One region of the Pseudomonas sp. MONT-RG-20F-20-E-7-02 genome, then DNA from elsewhere that is predicted to be linked to it. Evidence: predicted binding sites of a transcription regulator. Region 1 holds the regulator's gene; each other region holds the start of a gene.

Region 1 (3,809 bases):
TGAAGGATTTCTTCATCGGCGCCGAAGCTCATGTGGGTGCTCCTTAGAAGCCTAAACTGGATAACAGGTCATCTACGTCATCCTGACCTGACATAACGTCTTCACGTTTATCGGCATGAATCTGCGGACCTTCACCCTTGGCGAGATGTTTTTGTGGATCTTTTTCCGAGAGGATCGCTTCGCGGTCATGTTCGATGCCGGCAAAACGATCAACCTGGCCGGCCATGAGCACCAATTTGAGCAGGTTGCTTTCCACTTCGGTGACCAATTGGGTCACGCGCTTGATCACTTGACCGGTGAGGTCCTGGTAATCCTGGGCGAGCAGAATGTCATTGAGGTTGCTGGCAACCGTGCGGTTTTCCTGCTCGCTGCGCGACAAAAAGCCGTCGACCCGACGCGCCAATTCACGAAACTCTTCCGCACCCACTTCCCGACGCATGAAGCGGCCCCAGTCAACGCTGAGGGCCTGCGCTTCGGTGGCCATGCCGTTGACCAGGGGCGTGGCGTTTTCCACCAGGTCCATGGTGCGGTTGGCCGCTGCCTCAGTCAGCCTGACCACGTAGGACAGGCGTTCGGTAGCATCGGTGATTTGCGAAATCTCTTCGGCCTGGGGCATATGCGGGTCAATCTGGAAATTGACGATCGCACTGTGCAGCTCGCGTGTGAGCTTGCCCACTTCCTGGTACAGGCCGCGGTCACGGGTCTGGTTGAGCTCATGGATTAACTGCACCGCGTCGCCGAACTGGCCTCTTTCAAGGCTGTCGACCAACTGGTGAGCATGCTTTTTCAGGGTCGACTCAAAATCGCCCTGTGACGTTTCTTTATGCTCCATAGCTCCCCCGTGGCAGCATCAATGACCGATGCGTTCGAAGATTTTTTCGATCTTCTCTTTCAAGGCCAGCGCAGTGAATGGTTTGACCACGTAACCGTTAACCCCGGCTTGGGCGGCTTCGATGATCTGTTCACGCTTGGCTTCGGCGGTCACCATCAACACAGGCAAGCTGCGCAGTTTTTCATCGGCGCGCACGTGACGCAGCAAGTCGATGCCGGTCATGCCCGGCATGTTCCAGTCGGTTACCAGAAAGTCGATGCTCCCGCTGTTGAGGATCGGAATCGCCGTAATGCCGTCATCCGCCTCGACCGTGTTGGTGAACCCAAGGTCACGCAACAGGTTTTTTATGATCCGCCGCATCGTTGAGAAGTCATCAACGATGAGGATTTTCATGTTCTTGTCCAATTCGACCTCCAAGCAGTCTTAAACGCGCCCAGCACCTGGACGCGCCATTTCAATCAACAGGCGTTACACAAAAAGGACTGCCCAGGGCACCACGGAACGAACCCGCGAAGGCTTGAAGCCTTCGCGGTAGCGTCTGCAGTGTCCCCACACTGCCTGTCAGCGCGCGCGCCACTCTCCCAATCGCCCCCGCAAGCGGGCTGCGCACTGGCTGTGCAACTGGCTGACACGCGATTCGCTGACCCCCAGGACCTCACCGATTTCCTTGAGGTTCAGCTCTTCGTCGTAGTACAGCGCCAACACCAGTCGCTCACGCTCCGGCAAATTGGCAATCGCATCCGCCAATGCGCCCTGGAAACGTTCGTCTTCCAGGTCGCGCGACGGTTCGAGATGAGCACTCGCGCCGTCCTCGTGCAGCCCTTCGTGTTCGCCGTCCTGCAACAGGTCGTCGAAACTGAACAGGCGGCTGCCCAAGGTATCGTTCAAAATCCCGTAGTAATCGTCGAGACTCAATTGGAGTTCGGCCGCAACTTCATGATCTTTAGCGTCACGACCGGTTTTTGCTTCAATTGCGCGAATTGCGTCACTGACCATTCGCGTGTTGCGGTGTACCGAGCGCGGCGCCCAATCCCCTTTACGCACCTCATCGAGCATCGCGCCACGGATACGGATGCCCGCATACGTCTCGAAACTCGCCCCTTTGCTCGCGTCGTATTTGGTCGACACTTCGAGCAAACCGATCATGCCGGCCTGGATCAGGTCTTCGACCTGCACGCTGGCGGGCAGGCGTGCCAGCAGGTGGTAGGCAATGCGCTTGACCAGGGGCGCATAGCGCTCGATCAGTTCGCCCTGGCTGTCACGTGCCGACTTTTTGTAAAGGTTGTAGCCGCTGGATGTCATAGCACAGGTCCCGCGCTCGTCTGATGCACCAATCGCTCGACGAAAAACTCCAGATGCCCCCGAGGGTTGGCGGGCAACGGCCAAGTATCGACCTTCTGGGCAATAGCCTTGAACGCCAGTGCGCACTTCGAACGAGGGAACGCTTCGTAGACTGCACGCTGCTTTTGCACAGCCTTGCGCACACACTCGTCATAAGGAACTGCGCCAACGTATTGTAAGGCGACATCGAGGAAGCGATCCGTGACCTTGGTCAACTTGGCGAACAGGTTTCGCCCTTCCTGCGGGCTTTGGGCCATGTTGGCCAGCACGCGGAAGCGGTTCATGCCGTAGTCACGGTTGAGCAGTTTGATCAGGGCATAGGCGTCGGTGATCGAGGTGGGTTCGTCGCAGACCACCAGCAGCACCTCTTGCGCGGCGCGCACGAAGCTGACCACGGACTCGCCGATGCCGGCGGCGGTGTCGATCACCAGCACGTCGAGGTTGTCGCCGATGTCGCTGAACGCCTGGATCAGGCCGGCATGCTGCGCCGGGCTCAGGTGCACCATGCTCTGGGTGCCCGAAGCGGCCGGCACGATGCGAATGCCACCGGGGCCTTGCAGCAGCACATCGCGCAGCTCGCAGCGGCCTTCAATCACATCGGCAAGGGTGTGTTTGGGTGTCAGCCCCAGCAACACGTCGACGTTCGCCAGGCCCAGGTCAGCATCCAGCAGCATGACGCGACGGCCAAGCTCTGCCAGGGCCAGGGACAAATTCACTGACACGTTAGTTTTCCCGACGCCACCTTTGCCGCCGGTCACCGCGATCACCTGTACGGGATGCATGCTGCCCATTTTATTTCTTTACCTTGTCTTGCTTAGACGCAGGCTACATGGCTTGGCCGCGTGAATCGCTTGCAGACCATCGATGTAGATACATTTCACGGTGTTCATCCTGACCCTCAACCCACCCGCTTGGCGGGGTTGTGGTAAAGGTCGGCGAACATATCGGCCATCGCTTCCTCGCTAGGCTCTTCTTGCATTTGCACACTGACAGCACGGCTGACCAACTGATGACGGCGCGGCAGATGAAGATCATCCGGGATCCGCGGCCCGTCGGTCAGGTAGGCGACCGGTAATTCATGACTGATAGCCAGGCTCAGCACTTCGCCCAGGCTCGCGGTTTCGTCGAGCTTGGTGAGGATGCAACCGGCCAGGCCGCAGCGTTTGTAGCTGTGGTAGGCAGCGGTAAGAACCTGTTTCTGGCTGGTGGTTGCAAGCACCAGGTAATTTTTCGACTTGATGCCACGCCCGGCCAGGCTTTCCAGCTGCATGCGCAGCGCCGGGTCACTGGCTTGCAGGCCGGCGGTGTCGATCAGCACTACGCGTTTGCGCAGCAGCGGGTCGAGGGCGTTGGCCAGGGACTGGCCCGGGTCAACGTGGGTCACCGACACATTGAGAATGCGGCCCAACGTCTTGAGCTGTTCCTGAGCGCCGATGCGGTAGCTGTCCATGCTCACCAGCGCGATATTCTGCGCGCCGTACTTGAGCACATAACGCGCAGCCAGCTTGGCCAGGGTGGTGGTCTTGCCCATGCCGGCAGGGCCGACCATGGCAATCACACCGCCCTCTTCCAGCGGTTCGATTTCCGGGGTGACGATCATGCGCGCCAGGTGCGCCAGCAACATGCGCCAGGCTTG
Region 2 (3,809 bases), on a different contig from region 1:
GGTCACTTCACCGATCATGTTTTGCAGGGAGATGATAAAGCGGTTGACCGAATGGCCGATGGCGCCCATTTCGTCTTCGGCACGGATGGTGATACGCCGTGTCAGGTCGGCATCGCCGGCCGACAATGCGTCGATGTTGGTTCTCAGCGACTTCATGCGCTGCACCAACTGGCGAATCGCGTAGAACGCCAACAGCACCAGCAGCAACACCATGGGAATTTGCAGCATGGCCAGGGTGCCGAGTACGTCATCGCGCTGGGCGGTGATCAGCGAGGTGGGCAGGGCGGTGGCGAGGAACCACGGCGTACCCTCGATCGGGCGCATGTAGAAGGTGCTGGCCACGCCCTGGTTGTCGAACTCACTGCGCTGCAGCGCCTGGTCGCGATGGGCGAGGGCTTTGCTGACCTGGGCGGCGAAGGCCGAGGTGCCGGCCAGTTCGCTGATGTTCTTCAACACCACCGGGCCGCTGATGCGCGTGCTGTTGCTGATGATCTTGCCGTCGCCTTCCACGATCAGCATCTGCCCGCCGATGTCTTTTTCCTTGCTGGCGACCAGGTCATTGAAAAACCCCAGGGTCACGTCGATGGTGGCGACGCCGTAGGCCGCACCGTCACGCTGGATGGCCATGGCGCAGTTGGTGCGCGGCTCCTGGCTGGCGTCGTCCTTGTAGGCGGCTGCCCAGGCGCACTGGCCGCGTGGCGAGGCGAGGCCGCCTTTGTACCAGCTCTGGTCGTAATAATTGGGCGCGGCGTCACTGTTCCAGAAGGTGTTGACCGCCAGCTTGCCCGAGGCATCGCGGTGCCAGAAGGTGCTGTGCTTGTTGCGTCCTGGCGTGCGCTGGTTGGGCAGCGGCCAGATCCCGCCGCCGAAGACTTTCAGTTCGCCATACTGGTCCACCAGGCCGGGCAGCACCTTGTCGATGGCATCGCTGTCGAGCAGCGGGATGGTCTGGGTGATGCTGCGTTGCTGGGCTTGAACCTTGTTGAGTTCGCCCTGGATCTGTTGGGCCACTTCGGCGATGCGGTTGAGCACCACCTGTTCTTCGGTGTGTTTGAGCGTGGGGGCGACCAACTGGCCAATGCCCACGACGGTCAACACAAATAGCACCAGGACGAACAGCACCAGAAACACGGTGTAGCGGGTTTGAATGGAGCGCAATGGGGGCATGGGGGTCGTCCTTACGAAGCGTTTATTATCGACGCGGCTTTGTTAGAGCTTCGTCGGGCTATCGGCTTGGCAAGGAAGAGCTTTAGGTACGATGGTGCAAGATAATCAGAGCGCCCCGTGAACCGGTGCGCTCTGGTCTGAAAAGGCTATTGATTCACCAGTTGCATGGCAAATTCGGGGTAGCGCGAACCGGCCGTAGCACCCGCCGGGAAGATCGACGCCAGCGCCGTCAATTCGGCAGGGCTCAGCGTGACATCCACAGCCGCCACGTTTTCTTCCAGGTACTTGCGCTGTTTGGTCCCCGGAATCGGGATCAGGTAATCGCCTTGTGCGAGCACCCAGGCCAGTGCCAGTTGCCCGGCGCTAATGCCTTTTTCAGCCGCCAGCCCTTGCACCTGCTCCACCAGCAGCAGGTTTTTTGCAAAGTTCTCACCCTGGAAGCGCGGGCTGGAGCGGCGGTAGTCGTCGGCGGCGAAGTCATTCGGGCTCTTCAGCGCGCCGGTGAGGAAACCACGCCCCAGGGGGCTGTAAGGCACAAAGGCGATGCCAAGACGCTGGCAGGCAGCCAGACAGCCGTTGTCTTCCTGGTCGCGACTCCACAGCGAGTATTCGCTTTGCAGGGCACTGATCGGATGCACCTTGTGCGCGCGCTCCAGGCTGGCGGCGGACGCTTCGCTCAAGCCCAGGTAACGCACCTTGCCTTGCTTGACCAGCTCGGCCATCGCACCGACGCTTTCTTCGATGGCCACTTCGGGGTCGACCCGGTGCTGGTAGTAGAGGTCCAGGGTTTCGACGCCCAGGCGTTTCAAGGTGCCGTCTATGGCCTGGCGAATGTATTCAGGGCGGCCATTTACGCCGCGTGCAGCCGGGTTCGATGGGTCGCGTACAAAGCCGAACTTACTGGCCAGGAACACCTGGTCACGCTTGCCGGCGATGGCCTTGCCGATCAGTGTTTCATTGGTGTGAGGGCCGTACATATCGGCAGTGTCGAGCAGGGTCACGCCCAGCTCCAGCGCGCGGTGCAGGGTCGCGATGGCTTCCTGTGTATCGGTGCCGGTGGTGTAGAAGTCGGTCATGCCCATGCAGCCGAGGCCGATGGCGGAGACCTTAGGGCCGTTTTTGCCGAGTTGACGAGTGTGCATCGGAGCAGCTCCTGTGGTGGGAAAGGCCTTATTGTTCTCCTCGACAAACCGTGGATAAAGCGGCTAAAACCGCTATCACTATTATGATTTTCTAAACAATCCAACAAGGTAGCCCGGCTTTGGATCGATTTAACGCCATGCGCGTGTTCACTCGAATCGTGGAATTGGGCGGTTTCGCCAAGGCGGCGGACAGCCTGCAACTGCCCCGAGCATCGGTGACCATCCTGATCAAGCAGTTGGAAGCACACCTGGGCGTGCAGCTGTTGCAGCGTACAACGCGCCAGGTCAGCCCGACCCTGGACGGCGCCGCGTATTACCAGCGTTGTGTGCAGTTATTGATGGACCTGGAAGAAACCGAGGCGGTGTTTTCGGTGAGTCGCCAAAACCCACGCGGCACCCTGAGCATCGACATGCCCTCAGGCATTGGTCGGTTGATCGTGATTCCCGCGTTGCCAGATTTTACCGCACGCTACCCACTGATCGAACTGGAGATCGGCCTCAACGACCGCCCCGTGGACTTGATCCGCGAGGGCGTCGACTGTGTCCTGCGCGGTGGCCTGGCACTGGACGAATCGCTGGTGGCGCGGCCGCTGGCCGTGATGGATCAACTGACGTTGGCCAGCCCCGCGTACCTTGAGCGCATGGGCGTGCCGGCGAGCCTGGACGATCTGGCCGGGCACCAGATGGTCGAGTACCTCTCCAGTGCCAGCGGCAAACGGTTTGGTTTGGAGTTCCAGATTGGCACCGAACTACGCCCGGTCAACTTGCCGAAGGTTGTCTCGGTGAACAGCTCCGATGCGTATTTCGCCGCATGCGAGGCCGGTTATGGGCTGATCCAGGCGCCGCACTATCACGCCATGCAACAGCTGGCCAAGGGCACGTTGGTGCACGTGCTGCCACAGCTGCCGGTGCCTACGATGGCGCTGACCGCGCTGTACCCGCCGCACCGTCAGTTGTCGCAGCGGGTACGGGTGTTTGTGGATTGGTTGGTTGAGCTGTGTGCCCGACCCGGCACCGGGCTGCAGCGTCAGGCCTGAGCCTTGCGGTAGGCGCCGGGCTGCTGCCCGGTGACCTTGTGGAACGCCCGGGTAAACGCCGCCACCGATTGATAACCCACCGCCAGCGCTACCTCCGCCACCGTCTGGTCTTCCTTGAACAACTGGCACGCGTGGCGCATGCGCATCAGCAGCAGCACTTGCCCTGGCGATTGGCCGCACAGTTCGTTAAACCGTTTGAAAAACGCCGAGCGCGACAGCCCGGTGCAGGCCGCCATGCTTTCCAGCGTCCAGGCATCGGCAGGGTGGGCGATCAGTTGTTCCAACAGGTTGGCGAACGCCGGTTGCCGACCCAGTGCGGCCAGGCCGCCAAGTTCGGTGTTGTCGAGGACTTGCTGGCGCAGCACGTACAGAAACAGCAAGTGGCAAAGGCGTTCGAGCAGCGCGGAAGAGGGCGCCGGGGTGCGTTCGCATTCCTGCAGGATCAGTTCGAACAGGTTGCGCG
Region 3 (3,809 bases), on a different contig from region 1:
TCGAACGCAATATCCACACAGAAAAACCTGGAAACCGCCAATAGGCACTTGCTATTCTACGAATAAGAATTATTCTCATTGAAACTTATCAAGGAGAACGACCATGACTTATTTGATAGATGCCTGGCTGGACCGGCCACACCCTTACCTGCGAATCCTGCATCGGGAAACCGGGGAAGTCTGTGCGGTGCTGGAGGAAGAAGCGTTGAATGAACTGCAGGACCAGGGCGACCTGGACGTCAACGGCCTGAGTTCCAGTGAGCCTGGGGTGCTGAAGGAAGTAGTGCGCAACCTGTTTCTGTTCTGCTATGCCCGAGCGTTGCGCCCGGCCACGGAGTTGAATGGCAAGTTCCATCCATGATTGACCACCCGAAGCCTGAATGCACCCGCTCTATGTGGGAGCTGGCTTGCCTGCGATAGCATCAACTCGGTAAGACTTTAGACCGAGTCGTCTGCATCGCGAGCAAGCCCGGCTCCCACACAAGGCCAGGTGCAACCATCAGCAGGTCTTACAGAACGTCAAGCAGCTCGACGTCGAACACCAGAACGCTGTGCGGCGGAATGCTGCCAACGCCTTGAGCGCCGTAAGCCAGTTCGCTCGGCACGTACAGACGCCATTTGCTGCCGGCATTCATCAGTTGCAGGGCTTCGGTCCAGCCGGCGATCACGCCGCCAACCGGGAATTCTGCAGGCTGGCCGCGCTCGTAGGAGCTGTCGAACACAGTGCCGTCGATCAGGGTGCCGTGGTAGTGGGTACGCACTTGGTCTTCACGGGTCGGCTTGGCGCCGCTACCCGCGGTCAGCACTTCAAATTGCAGGCCGGAAGCCAGGGTGGTGATGCCGTCACGCTTGGCGTTTTCAGCCAGGAACGCCAAACCAGCGCCAGCAGCCGCTTCAGCCTTGGCAGCCGCTTCGGCTTGCATGATTTCGCGGATAACTTTGAAGCTGGCCGCCATTTGCTCTTGGTCAACGCGGCTTGGTTTGCCTGCGAACGCGTCGGTCAGGCCGGCCAGGATCGCATCAATGCTCACGCCCGGTGGCGGGTTGTCGCGCAGTTGGTCGCCCAACTGACGGCCGATACCGTAGCTGACGCGGGTTTCGTCGGTGGACAGATTAACTTCGGACATGAAGAGGCTCCGCTGTAGGACAACACGATTTCCCGTGCCATCCAAAACTAAAAGGGCCAGCAGACTAGCACACAAGGCCTGCCCGTGATGAGCCCCTGCCCTACGCCATAAGCCACACGGCGATCGCAACCCTTCGTCGCACCCGGATTAAAAATATTTCAGAATCACCTGACGCCGCCGATACAGCCCTACACACTTTGGCTGGCTCAAACAAAAAAACACCGTCCAGCAGACACACATCATTCTTGCGGAGCATTCGATGAATAGCTGGTTCGGCAACATCAGCGTCAACCTTAAACTCGGCCTGGGCTTCGGCCTGGTGCTGGTCCTCACCTCGATCCTGGCACTGACCGGCTGGACCAGCCTGGGCGGCTTGATCGACCGCAGCAACTGGATGAGCGACATCACCCAGCTCAACGCCTCGCTGACCAAGCTGCGCATCGTGCGCCTGCAATACATGCTGGCTAACGGCGATGAAGCGGTGGCACAGAACGTCCAGACTAATCTCGACGCCTTCGCCGCCCAGCAACAGAAGCTGCTGGACAGCTTCAAGAGCCCGGAAAACCTCAAGCTGCTCAACGAGCAGAAAGCCGTCATCACCGCGTATCAGCAGTCCTTGAACAAAATGCGTGAGGCCTACCGCAACGGTAACGCCGCGCGCCAGGTCATGGGCGACAAGGCCGACATCGCCAACGCCCAGATCGACGCGCTGGAAACCACTGTGCAGCAGATGCCTGACAGTCCGGAGCGCTTCACCCAGTACCAGGCCGTCACTCACGCCAAGGAAGACTTCCAGTTGAGCCGCTACGAAGTGCGCGGCTATACCAACAGTCCCAGCGCAGAGACCGAAGCCCGCGCCGCCGCACAGATTGAAAAAGCCATCAGCGGTTTGAAAAATCTCAGCGCCGCATTCGGCGCCAGCCAACAAAGCGCATTGACCTCGCTGGAAACCGCGCTGGGTGCCTATCGCAGCGCCGTGCAAAGCTACAAGGCCGCCAACGCCAACATCGTCAGCGCCCGTGCGGAAATGACCACCCAAGGCGCCGATATCGTCACCATCAGCGACAAGCTATACGACATCCAACTGGATCGCCGTGACGCCGAAAGCGCCCAGGCCCGCAGCCTGCAACTGATCAGCACCTTGCTGGCCCTGCTGGTCGGCGTCATCGCGGCACTGGTCATTACCCGCCAGATCACTCGCCCGATCCAGGAAACCCTGGCCGTGGTGGAGCGCATCGCTTCCGGCGACCTGAGCCACAACATCCAGGTCACCCGTCGTGATGAATTGGGCGTGTTGCAACAAGGCATCCAGCGCATGGGCACCACCCTGCGTGAATTGATCAGCGGTATCCGCGATGGCGTAACCCAAATCGCCAGCGCCGCCGAAGAGCTGTCGGCGGTTACCGAACAGACCAGCGCCGGCGTGAACAGCCAGAAGATCGAGACCGATCAAGTCGCCACGGCGATGCACGAAATGACTGCCACTGTGCAGGAAGTCGCACGCAACGCCGAGCAGGCCTCGCTGGCCGCTGCCGATGCCGATGGCCAAGCCCGCGCGGGCGACAAAGTAGTGGCCGAGGCCATCGCCCAGATCGAACGCCTGGCGGCTGAAGTGGCACGTTCCACCGACGCCATGACGCACCTGCAACAAGAGAGCAACAAGATCGGCAGCGTGATGGATGTGATCAAGGCGGTGGCCGAACAAACCAACCTGCTGGCACTCAACGCCGCGATTGAAGCCGCGCGCGCCGGTGAAGCCGGTCGTGGCTTTGCCGTGGTCGCCGACGAAGTCCGTGGCCTGGCCCAACGCACCCAGAAATCCACCGAAGAAATCGAAGGCCTGGTGGCCGGTCTGCAGAACGGCACCCAGCAAGTCGCCACCGTGATGAACAACAGCCGCAGCCTCACCGACAGCAGCGTCGAGCTGACGCGCAAGGCCGGTGTGTCGCTGGAAAATATCACCCGTACGGTGTCGAACATCCAGTCGATGAACCAGCAGATTGCAGCCGCGGCCGAACAGCAGAGTGCCGTGGCTGAAGAGATCAGCCGCAGCATTGTGAACGTGCGTGATGTGTCCGAGCAGACCGCCACGGCGAGTGACGAGACAGCCAAGTCGAGCGTGGAACTGGCGCGTTTGGGCAGCCAGTTGCAGCAGATGGTCAGCCATTTCCGGGTTTAAAAAACCAAAAAGCCGCCTCGGCGTAAACCGAGGCGGCTCCACTTCTCAGACCTTACAGGTCATCGAAGCTGTCCCGCAGGAATGTCCACACGTGATAAACACGCACGGCATTCACTACGAGGTTCCACGTACGTCGTGAAAACTTAGACATACTCGGCCCTCCCTGAGTTGGGCCTTACCTCCAGCACACTTACCGGAACACGTGGGCCTTTGGACGCGGGTCGATGCGCCCTTTGAGGTGGCCGGGCTAGTGGTCCTTCCGCATCAATCCGGCACGGATTACTAGCCCGTGGCGGTCGGTCCAGAATTCGCGCGCATACCTGGCTCACCTAAAAAGCGACAAACGTAGAACGGGGAAGATGCTAACCAACATTCCCGTCTGAGGTGTGTCAAACAGTGGTCAAATATCCAGCATCTATCGGTAGATTCATTACAAGTTTTTGCAGTCAAATCCGCGTATGGATAAAGACCGAAAAGCACTCCCTGCCAACCATACTTTCCGG
Region 4 (3,809 bases), on a different contig from region 1:
AGTTCGGCCCGTTCCTGACCACGCTGATTGCGTTCTTCCTTGCCGAAATCGGTGACAAGACGCAGATCGCCACGGTGATGCTGGCGGCGCAATACCCTGAGCTGTGGCTGGTGATTATCGGCACCACGCTGGGCATGCTGATTGCCAACGTGCCGGTGGTTCTGGCAGGGAATTTTGCGGCGGAGAAACTGCCGTTGACGTTGATTCGCAGGCTGGCGGCTACGGCGTTCTTCGTTCTGGCGGTGGTGGCGGTGTACAAGGCCATGCAGAGCAGCGGCTGGATCTAGACCGACCTGATCGTTCCCACGCTCCGCGTGGGAATGCATTCTGTGACGCTTTGCGTCGCGCCTTTTAGAGCGGACGCAGAGCGTCCAGAGCGGCATTCCCACGCAGAGCGTGGGAACGATCGATCAATCAGGATTTTTTGGCCTGCTGATACAACGGCATCACCTTCGGAATCGCCGCCTGCAATGAGGCGATTCGGCTGTCGGATGCCGGGTGCGTGCTCATGAATTCTGGTGGCGCGCCCTCCGAAGCCTTCGCCATCTTGTTCCAAAGCGTGATGGCTGCGTTCGGGTTGTAGCCGGCACGGGCCGAGAGTTCCAGGCCGATCAGGTCCGCTTCGTTTTCATTCGCACGACTGTTAGGCAAGGTCATGCCGTAGTTGGCCACGGTATCGGCCAACGCCAGGCTGTCCTGGCCCAGACCGAACAGCGCACCGGCGCCCTGCTTGGCCATCTGGATTCCATAGGCCTTGGACATGGCCTCACGCCCGTGTTCACGCAACGCGTGGGCGATTTCATGGCCCATCACCGCCGCCAGCTCGTCATCGGTGAGCTTGAGGTTGTCGATCAACGCGCTGTACACAAAGATCTTGCCGCCAGGCCCGCAGTTGGCGTTCATCTCATCGCTTTTGATCAGGTTCACTTCCCACTTCCACTGCGCCGCATCCGGGCGGAAAGTCGGTGCTTGGGCGATCAGACGATTGGCGATGGCCTGCACGCGCTTGGCGTTGGCGCTGGTCTTGTCGAGCATGCCTTTGCCGCTCGCCTCACCCAGCGTCTGCTGGTAGGACTGGGCATACATCTGGTCGACTTCCTGGCTCGACAGCATGCTGAACATGTACTGCTTGCGCTCTACCCCAACGGCCCCGCCGCTGGTGGTGTTAACCGACTGGCAACCGGCCAGCAACATCGCCGCAACCAACCCACTTACCGCCAATGACTTCTTCATGAACACGCTCCCTGAAAACATGGCGCGTATCGTAGGCGCTCATGTGTATCAGCGCCAGATACACAAGACGTGTAACCGCTAACTTTCAGATACATCCCACACACCCACAGCGGCGGCGAACAGCCCATTTGCGACATCCGGCACTATTTCACCGGCCCGGCCTTAAGCCTCCCGCGCCCGTGGCCGATACAAAAAGGCAGCCCATCTGCCCTTGCGCCCGGAGCCTTCATGAAATTCAAGTCGATTCAGTTTTCTGTCGCCGCACTGACCGGCGCCATCGTGCTGAGTGTGGTCGCGGTGCTGGTGCTCTACGCCGTGTTTGCCGGCGCGCGCACCCAGGAACTGGTGCAGGAACGCACCCAGGCGCAATTCGAGCAGATCATCGAGCAACGCCTGACCGCATTGGCGCAAACCCAGGCCACGTTGATCCAGCGTGAATTGGAAGCACCGCTGGTGACCGCCAAAGGCCTGGCCACCGCCAACGCCCTGCTCGGCATGAAGGGCGCCAACGGCGAGCCGGCCCTGCAAGTGGGCCGCGAACAACTGATCAACCTGCTGCACGAAACCGTGGTGCGCAACCCGAAAATCCTCGGCGCTTATATCGGCTGGGAACCCAATGCGATCGACCACAATGACGCCGCCTACGTAAACACGCCGATTGTCGGCATGGCCGCCGACGGCCGTTTCCTGCCGTGGTGGTATCGCAATGCCGATGGCAGCCTGGGCCTGGATAAACTCGCCGACGTCAACGACCAGAACATTCTTTCCACCGGCGTGCGCGCCAGTGAGTACTACCTGTGTTCCAAAGAGAGCAAAAAGCCCTGCGCCATCGACCCCGCGCCTTACAAGGTCGGCAACGCGATGGTGATGCTCGCCTCGTTTATCGAACCGATCATGATCGACGGCACCTTCCAGGGCATTGTCGGCGCCGACCTGTCGGTGAACTTCATCCAGGACATGCTCACCCGCGCCGACCAGAACCTCTATAACGGCGCCGGTGAACTGGCGCTGATTTCCAGCAATGGGCGCCTGGTGGCGTACACCAAAGACGCTAGCAAGCTCGGCGAAAAAGCCACCGACCTGCTCGACAGCAATGAGCTGGCCAACCTCGGCCAGCTGAAAGTCGGCGAAGTGCGCTACGACATCGACAAGGAACACGGGCATATCGAGCTGTTCCTGCCGTTCAACATCGGCCAGGCCGAAGCGCGCTGGACCTTGATGCTGCAACTGCCGCTGAGTGCGGTGATGGCCGACTCGCAGCAACTGCAAAGCGACCTGCAAGCCCAGCGCAAGACCGACACCTTCGGCATGGCCATGGTCGGCCTGCTGATCGCCTGCATCGGCTTGCTGGTGATCTGGCTGGTGGGCCACGGCATCGCCCGCCCGCTCAAGCAAATGGTGGCCATGCTCAACGACATCGCCCAAGGCGAAGGCGACCTGACGCGCCGCCTGACCAGTGACCGCGCCGATGAACTGGGCGCCATCGCCACGGGCTTCAATACCTTCCTGATCAAGCTGCAGGGCATGATCACCCAAGTGGTGAGTTCTGTGCAGAAGGTCAGCGATTCGTCGGAGCACACCGCCGATATCGCGATTCGCACCAACCAGGGCGTGCATAAACAGATGGTCGAGATCGACCAGGTGGCCACCGCCGTGCACGAGATGACCGCCACCGCCCAGGACGTGGCACGCAACGCCACCCAGGCCGCGCAAGCCGCCAGCCATGCCGACCAGGCCGCCAGCCAAGGGATGCGCATCGTGCGCGACACCTCCACGTCCATCGGCGCGCTGGCCGAAGAAATTGGCCGCGCGGTGAGCGTGGTGCAAACCCTAGCCAAGGACAGTGAGAACATCAACGCGATCCTCACAGCGATTCGCGGGATTGCCGAGCAGACCAACCTGCTGGCGCTCAACGCCGCCATCGAGGCGGCACGCGCCGGCGAACAAGGCCGTGGCTTCGCGGTGGTGGCCGATGAGGTGCGCAACCTGGCGCAGAAAACCCAGAAGGCCACCGAAGAAATCCAGGCCATGATCCAGCAGCTGCAACAAGGCACGCGCGATGTGGTGAAGGTGATGGAAGACAGCCAGAACCGTACCGATGAAAGCGTGCAGCATGCGGCGAAGGCGGCCGAGGCGCTGGAAACGATTACTCAGGCGGTGTCGGTGATCAATGACATGAACACCCAGATTGCCAGCGCGGCCGAGGAGCAGAGCGCGGTGGCTGAGGACATCAACCGCAATGTGATCAATATCGGCCAGGTGGCCAATGAAGTGGCGGGCGGCGCGGATGAATCGAGTGCGGCGAGTGCGGATTTGACCAAGCTGGCGGAGCAGCAGCGGCGGTTGATCAATCAGTTCAAGGTTTAGGGATTGGCGGTGGTCTTGAGACCGCTATCGCAGACAAGCCAGCTCCCACATTTGGATCTGTGAATACAGTCAATGGTGGGAGCTGGCTTGCCTGCGATGGGGCCAGTGAATCCAACCTCAGCCCGGGGTCAGGCACTCCGGCCCATTCAGCTTCGGATCATTGACCATATTGGCCAACACCCGCTCGCGCAACGCAGCCGGCTCACCCG

The links. Region 1 encodes FliA, which starts transcription of late flagellar genes. Its sites were predicted from a motif close to CTAAAGTTTNNNNNNNNNNNGCCGNTAA; they were not measured.
Region 2: a site for FliA is predicted at 1,226-1,253, ahead of L8I05_RS07685 (methyl-accepting chemotaxis protein). Genes of this name have one in related genera too.
Region 3: a site for FliA is predicted at 1,284-1,311, ahead of L8I05_RS19865 (methyl-accepting chemotaxis protein). Genes of this name have one in related genera too.
Region 4: a site for FliA is predicted at 1,396-1,423, ahead of L8I05_RS21345 (methyl-accepting chemotaxis protein). Genes of this name have one in related genera too.

What each region holds. Positions count from the first base shown of each region.
Region 1 is NZ_JAKNQN010000001.1:421,127-424,935, reverse strand. It holds gene L8I05_RS01950 (chemotaxis protein CheA) at 1-32, opposite strand, end outside; gene L8I05_RS01945 (protein phosphatase CheZ) at 44-832, opposite strand; gene L8I05_RS01940 (chemotaxis response regulator CheY) at 851-1,225, opposite strand; gene fliA (RNA polymerase sigma factor FliA) at 1,394-2,134, opposite strand; gene fleN (flagellar synthesis regulator FleN) at 2,131-2,964, opposite strand; gene flhF (flagellar biosynthesis protein FlhF) at 3,072-3,809, opposite strand, start outside.
Region 2 is NZ_JAKNQN010000002.1:535,189-538,997, reverse strand. It holds gene L8I05_RS07685 (methyl-accepting chemotaxis protein) at 1-1,167, opposite strand, end outside; gene L8I05_RS07680 (aldo/keto reductase) at 1,314-2,309, opposite strand; gene L8I05_RS07675 (LysR family transcriptional regulator) at 2,429-3,346, shown strand; gene L8I05_RS07670 (AraC family transcriptional regulator) at 3,337-3,809, opposite strand, start outside.
Region 3 is NZ_JAKNQN010000006.1:427,831-431,639, forward strand. It holds gene L8I05_RS19855 (hypothetical protein) at 104-361, shown strand; gene L8I05_RS19860 (FKBP-type peptidyl-prolyl cis-trans isomerase) at 510-1,127, opposite strand; gene L8I05_RS19865 (methyl-accepting chemotaxis protein) at 1,387-3,306, shown strand.
Region 4 is NZ_JAKNQN010000007.1:259,280-263,088, reverse strand. It holds gene L8I05_RS21355 (TMEM165/GDT1 family protein) at 1-287, shown strand, start outside; gene L8I05_RS21350 (M48 family metallopeptidase) at 415-1,233, opposite strand; gene L8I05_RS21345 (methyl-accepting chemotaxis protein) at 1,462-3,600, shown strand; gene L8I05_RS21340 (SOS response-associated peptidase) at 3,718-3,809, opposite strand, start outside.